Regions from separate parts of the Pelorhabdus rhamnosifermentans genome, predicted to be linked through region 2. Evidence: a T-box and tRNA genes for the amino acid it is inferred to sense, from the RefSeq annotation. Region 2 holds a T-box; the other regions hold tRNA genes.

Evidence for each region. The T-box of region 2 lies ahead of leuS (leucine--tRNA ligase). A T-box ahead of a tRNA ligase gene usually reads a tRNA of that ligase, here a tRNA-Leu.
Region 1: it encodes a tRNA-Leu, which carries the amino acid that the T-box ahead of leuS (leucine--tRNA ligase) is inferred to sense. The anticodon was not compared.
Region 3: it encodes a tRNA-Leu, which carries the amino acid that the T-box ahead of leuS (leucine--tRNA ligase) is inferred to sense. The anticodon was not compared.

The regions. Positions count from the first base shown of each region.
Region 1 is NZ_JAHGVE010000016.1:63,115-65,387, reverse strand. Features, by position in the region: gene coaE (dephospho-CoA kinase) at 1-227, shown strand, start outside; gene Ga0466249_RS17390 (lytic transglycosylase domain-containing protein) at 258-827, shown strand; tRNA gene Ga0466249_RS17385 (tRNA-Leu) at 1,032-1,117, shown strand; tRNA gene Ga0466249_RS17380 (tRNA-Leu) at 1,156-1,241, shown strand; gene Ga0466249_RS17375 (hypothetical protein) at 1,348-1,506, shown strand; gene Ga0466249_RS17370 (C40 family peptidase) at 1,732-2,273, shown strand, end outside.
Region 2 is NZ_JAHGVE010000009.1:73,086-75,358, forward strand. Features, by position in the region: gene Ga0466249_RS12515 (saccharopine dehydrogenase family protein) at 1-30, shown strand, start outside; gene Ga0466249_RS12520 (hypothetical protein) at 152-547, opposite strand; T-box leader at 651-857, shown strand; gene leuS (leucine--tRNA ligase) at 918-2,273, shown strand, end outside.
Region 3 is NZ_JAHGVE010000016.1:98,556-100,828, forward strand. Features, by position in the region: gene Ga0466249_RS17525 (PucR family transcriptional regulator) at 1-781, shown strand, start outside; tRNA gene Ga0466249_RS17530 (tRNA-Leu) at 1,260-1,346, opposite strand; gene Ga0466249_RS17535 (M48 family metallopeptidase) at 1,514-2,230, shown strand.

The DNA.
Region 1 (2,273 bases), on a different contig from region 2:
ATAAAAGAGTGGATGAAGTTTGGGTTATTCAGGTAGATGAATCAATACAACGGCAGCGGTTAATGAAGCGCAATTCCTTTTCGGAGCAAGAAGCTACGTTGCGTATGAAGGCCCAGAAATCACAGGTAGAAAAAATTCGTAAGGCCGATCAAGTGATTGATAATAATGGCGATTTAGCAAAGCTGCAGGCTGAGATTTTACGAGTTTGGGCACAGGTAATGCAGTGACTTTTTACGGAGGATGGTATTTTGGGTAAGATGACTTGGGCCCGGTTTTTAATGATTACTCTATTAGTTGGTATGCTAGGTGCATATGGTGTTTTTCAAAGCACTTGGTTTCAAAAAGAGTATATATATCCTTTTAGTTATCAGACGGAGGTTTATCGGTATTCGGAGCGTAATAAACTGGACCCCTATTTAGTAGCGGCAGTGATCCGTACAGAAAGTAAATTTATTAATATGGCTCGTTCTCCGAAGGGCGCTATGGGACTCATGCAAATGATGCCAGATACGGCAGAATGGGTGGCACAACAAATTGACTATTCGAATTTTGAAGTTGCTCAGCTCAATGACCCGGAAGTGAGCATTCGTTTTGGCACGTGGTATTTGTCTTCTGTAAAAAAAGAATTTGGTGGTAATGAAGTGCTTATGCTTGCCGCGTATAATGCGGGCCGTGGCAATGTGAAATCGTGGATGAAACAATATCATTGGACAGCAGATTTTCAAGCAGTGGATCAAATTCCCTTTAAAGAAACACGTGAATATGTGAAACAGGTTTTGCGTGATCGCCAGCGTTATCAGATTCTTTATCAAGAGGGCAAGCCATAACTATATCAATCCTGCCTATCAAAAGAGTGCATATCAGATAAAAATGATATGCACTCTTTTGATTCTTTGTAGGGGTATATTTTTTAGTTGACATTTTTTCAGGATGCGGTATAATAGAGTTTGTCGGTATAAGAATATCTCTTGTTTATAACGTAAGTTGGGGCAGGGAGACATCCTTATCATATGTATTCAAGTTTATCCTGTGCGGCCGTGGCGGAACGGCAGACGCGCTAGCCTCAGGAGCTAGTGGGGGCAACCTCGTGGTGGTTCAAATCCACTCGGCCGCACCATTAAAATAATAGTAAGATGACTTGATGGCATATTTTATGCGGTAGTGGCGGAACGGCAGACGCGCTAGCTTGAGGGGCTAGTGGGGGCAACCTCGTGATGGTTCAAATCCATTCTACCGCACCACAATTGATAATCAAGACTTCTAGAATATCTAAGAAGTCTTCTTTGTTTTATATATTGATTTAGTTTATGATTTTAAAGGGAAGTCTTAAACGCGAAAGGAGAAGCTATGACAACAGAACGTAAAGAATTAAATAGCTACACCTTGACATCCGAGGAAATTGAGAAATTATTGAAAGACGAATTTGGTGATAAGGTTGCGCCAATGAACAGAGCCAAACTTGCCAAGCAAAATTTGCAGAGAATGAAAAATCGCGCTAGACAGTAAGTGTAAAACCTTTTCAGGATTTCTGAAAGGGTTATTTTTTTTAGTTGCGTCAAGCTTTAGTATAGGAAATACAATTATGTATAAGGCGTATACCTATTGTACTCCGTGAGCGGACCTTGTTATGGAAGTATGTTTAGTAACTTTCGATCATATTTTAAGACTCCCGCTTTTATAAATAAGTATGGAGTATTTGTTTATGAAAAACCTGTTGAGGAGAGAAGCTTTATGAAACGTCTCAAGTTTTTGGTTGTTTCGATGTTCATGTTGACAGCATCGATGGTGCCAGCAAATAGTGGTGTTGCGGCACCACTCAGTGTGATGCCTCATGTGACAACAGAAATGCTTGATGCTTCCTATTGGATTGAAAAACTGAATTACCCCGACCAAGTGATTATGAATAGTAGGGAGATTGAAACATTTAATACCGAAATCATGCGCAAATTACCTACAACTGTTTATGATTTAACATCCTATCCGGATAGCTTGTCTAAGCAGGATTTAGCGAAGTTATTACTGAAATATTCTTTCCCTACGAGCACGCTATTTACGAATGGTCGGGCTATTGAGGCAGCTTATTATGATAATTTAAAAAGCTTGATGAATTTCGAAGGCGTGCAAGAAACGAACAGTGTCCAATTTGGTTTTACAGTAAAACGTGCCGATATTCGTACCTTCCCAACGGATGATGCAGTTTTAGAAAGTGCCGATGATATTGAATTTGACCAATTTCAGGAAACGGCGGTAGGTCCGGCTGAGGCACTACTTGT
Region 2 (2,273 bases):
CCGGTTATTGAATCACTAGAGTCTGTTTGAAGAGAGGCAAGACCCAAATGATATAGCGTTGGAGAAATTGTTTATATTTTATGCAAACAAAAACAGGCCTTACAGCCTGTTTTTGTTTGCATGTCAGTCACCCAGTTTTGGCCTTTTTCGTTCATAACGTTTTTAGCCAGGAGTCAAACTTAGCGTAAATTTCACTGCGTGCTGTATCTACTTCGGCACCGCGCCATTCTTGTCCTGTATCATTATCATACCAAAGTTCACGATTGACAAAAGCGCCTGATGGACAAACCTTTTCTTGTACAGCTGCCTCAATCGTATCAATGATGCTTTGTTTGATGCTTTTCCGCATCAGCTTGCAGCCGGCTTTTTCTGTTGCTTTTACTTCCGGCTCTGCGTCTTCATTGGACGAAATTTCTACATGGCTGAGCAGCTTATTATGACTGCTTGCTTTGGCAATAGCCTGTTTGGCTAAAGTGGCGGCTTGCTCACGACTCATGTTATCGTCTGTTACGGTGACTCTGACTGTACCAATAATTAATTTATACATAACGCACCTCCTAAAATTTATTGTATGCCGTGAATTTTTGACTAGAACTTTTTGAGAATTGTCGATTTGACAGGTTGTTAAAGATTGCTATATAATTATATGCATAAATCTTAAGAAACAGAGTAGTAAGTTTTGTCGAATCAACAGAAAGTTAGCGGGTGATGGGAGCTGACGTTTCGTTAAAACTGAACTCACTGTGGAGGAGCAGCAGTAAAAGAATGAACTGCTGACGGAAAACCGCCGTTATCGGAATTGAGAGGGTGACTTTGTCACTAATCAGGGTGGTACCGCGAGTTTGCTCGTCCCTGGCTTTTATTGCCAGGGACTTTTTTATTTTTCCCTATTTTGTATTTCGGGAGGTTTTCTTATGATGAACGAAAAATATGTACCGGCGGAAGTAGAATCGAAATGGCAACGCATCTGGGAGGAACAGAAAGCTTATGAGACAAAGCTTGATCGTCAGCGCCCAGAATACTATGTGTTGGAAATGTTTCCTTACCCATCAGGTAATTTACATATGGGGCATGTCCGAAATTATTCCATTGGTGATGTTATTGCCAGGTTTAAGTCGATGCAGGGCTACAATGTGCTTCATCCTATGGGGTGGGATTCTTTTGGCATGCCTGCCGAAAATGCGGCTATTAAACATGGTCTCAAGTCGGATAAATGGACATGGGATAATATTGCCAATATGCGCCGACAGCAAAAGACGCTTGGTCTGTCTTATGATTGGGATAGGGAAGTGGCTACTTGTCATCCTGATTATTATCGCTGGACACAGTGGCTCTTTTTATTGTTTTATGAAAAAGGCTTGGCTTATAAGAAAAAAGCCGCTGTTAACTGGTGTGAAGAGTGTAATACTGTACTAGCTAATGAACAGGTTGTTGATGGACATTGCTGGCGGTGTGACTCTGTTGTTGTGAAAAAAGAATTAGAACAGTGGTTTTTTAAGATTACCGATTATGCTGATCGGTTGCTTGCTGATTTAAGTGAACTCAAGGGCTGGCCTGACAGAGTGAAAACGATGCAGGAAAATTGGATTGGCAAAAGTACGGGTGCTGAATTTTCTTTTGATGCTCCTGAGATTCATGAAAAAATTCCAGTTTATACTACAAGAGTGGACACAGTTTACGGTGTAAGTTATATTGTGTTGGCACCAGAGCATCCTTTTGTTGAGCGCCTTATTGCGGGTAAAGAACAGGAAGCAGCTGTCAAGGATTTTGTTGCTAAGGTGCGTGGACTTAGTGAAGTTAGTCGTACATCAGGTGACACGGAAAAAGAAGGTCTGTTTACAGGTGCTTACGCTATTCATCCCTTTACAGGTAAAAGAGTGCCGATTTGGGTAGCGAACTATGTATTGTTTGAATATGGGACAGGTGCTGTTATGGGGGTTCCGGCTCATGATGAACGTGACTTTATGTTTGCAAAAAAATATGATTTGCCTATTCAAATTGTCGTTCAACCGCAAGGCAAAGAGCTGAGTCTTGATTCCATGACAGACGCTTATCATGAGGATGGCATTCTTGTCAATTCTGGCGAGTTCAGCAGTATGACAAGTGAAGATGCACGAACTGCCATTGCCAAGTGGCTGGAAGAGAAAGGGATCGGTAGCGGCAGGACGAATTATCGTCTGCGTGACTGGCTCATTTCCCGTCAAAGGTATTGGGGGGCACCGATTCCGATTATTTATTGTCCTCATTGTGGCGTTGTTCCTGTACCAAAAGAT
Region 3 (2,273 bases), on a different contig from region 2:
AAGTCGCCGAATCTATTCCAGAGATATACTCGAGTATATTTTAATTGATGATCCGTCAAAGTATAATCTGGATGAAATTCTCTCGGGTTCCAGATTAAAAAAGGCTAAATTTTTTGAATGTTGGATAATTCAAGTGGACGAAAGAGAAACGGTAAATGTTCCCGTCATTCTGACCCGCCTATACAAAGCAACGCAGCAACTGTTAACATCCACCAATCCTTTGTCAATAGTATCTGAACGAGCAGGCAAAATCATTGTACTGGCAGCGTCTACTAACGAATTTATAAAAGACCCGCACTTAGGGATAACGCTGCATAATATCTTTCACAATATATACCCAAGCCTTAAAATTTCCATTGGTGTCGGCACAATAGCTACTGAGCTAAGTAATGCCCGTCAAAGTTATCATAACGCATTAACCTGTCTGCGCATCGGGCAACAAATTAAAGGAACGGGGCAGGTCACTTTTCCTTATGAAGTCGCCTGTTATTCTATTCTCGAAAATTATGATTCAGCCGCCCTCGTTTCGCAAATCTTTGACTCTATTATTCAAAAACTAGAAAACTCTGACGCCGACTTATTAAAAACACTGGAAAAATATCTTGAATGTGACAAAAGATTAACTGAAACCTCCAACGAACTTTATATCCATAGAAATACTCTTTCTAACCGATTAGAGAGAATTGCAGATATAGTAAGTTTGGACTTTAATAACAAAGAATTAGTGTTTTGCCTGCGATTAGCTTTACGGCAACGGAAATTTAACAAAAGTCATGATTAGAATGGTCAAAAAAAGTAGCTACAAAAATAAGCGGATTTTATGAATTGAGGAGAGATATCCCAGAGAATAGATCTGCTAGGATATCTAAAAAATTGTTTAAACCTCCAATGTCAGGTAAAATAAAACTGATATTGGAGGTATTTTATTATGACAAAAGGAACAGCAAACGTAAAGAACTAATCAAAAAATGCAACGGAAGATGTCCACGATTCTGTCAAAATGCTCCCTGCTGGAACCATCCAGACAGTCTGGATGCACAACTCGAATCAATAAAATCTCACAAAAATTCCAAGAACGTAACAGCAATATAAAAATAAAAAAGACCGTCTCCGAAAAACAGAAAAATATAGATTGCCTATAAAATGGGCAATCTATACATCCGCATCGAGGACAGCATAATCGATGAATTCAATATGTAACGTTTGAAAAAACTGGGGAGAATAATGATTCAGTTCAAAATTAATTTTGACTATATTTTTGGTGCCCGGGGGGGGAATCGAACCCCCACGCCCTCACGGACTTCGGATTTTGAGTCCGACGCGTCTGCCAGTTCCACCACCCGGGCATGAATGTCATCACGCTTGCAACAACATAAATAATAATATCATCAATATGAATTATTGTCAAGAAAATAAATAAAAAATTATACTAATAAAAGTTTATTAAAAACAAAAGTTGCTTCCTGACCTTCCATAAGATATGATTGAATCAATAACTAAGTGAGGTTCTCCAATGCAAATTACATTGTTAAATAAACCCTTCGATTATCACATAAATCATAGTAAAAGTCGCCAAAATATTTCACTTAAGCTTATTTCGTCTTCTTCCTTGCTTGTCACCGTTCCAGCGAGACTTACGAAAAAAAGAGTTGAACAGCTTTTAATTGAAAAATCTGCTTGGATCATCAAACATGCCGAACAATTAAAAACAGAAGAACAAAATCCAGTCAATCAAGTAATCCGAAATGGTGCCACTGTTTTATATGGCGGCAAACAATATCAGCTACAATTTCATGGGAATGCGGATTCTCACAAAGTAACAGTCAAAGACGCCAGCATTCATTTATATTTTACCGATCCTAACCCAATTCCACCGACAACTCTACTTCGCCAATTTTTCATCGAATCGGCTCGGTTGACTTTTCAAAAACTTACGGACTATTGGGCGGTGCGCATGAACGTCAAACCAGTAAAAATTGCCATTCGCGAACAAAAAACCCGCTGGGGCAGTTGTTCCTCTAAAGGAACCATATCTTATAATTGGCAAGTCATTATGGCCCCACCAGAAATATTAGAATATCTCATTATCCATGAACTCAGCCACCTCATAGCACCCAATCATTCACGTCATTTCTGGCAAATCGTAGAAACATTTGATGCCGATTATAGAAAACATCGCTTATGGCTAAAAGAAAAAGGCAATTTGTTAACACGCCTTTTCGAAACGTAACAGGAAAAAGCCAAAAGACATGCGAATAAGAAATAGAAAATCA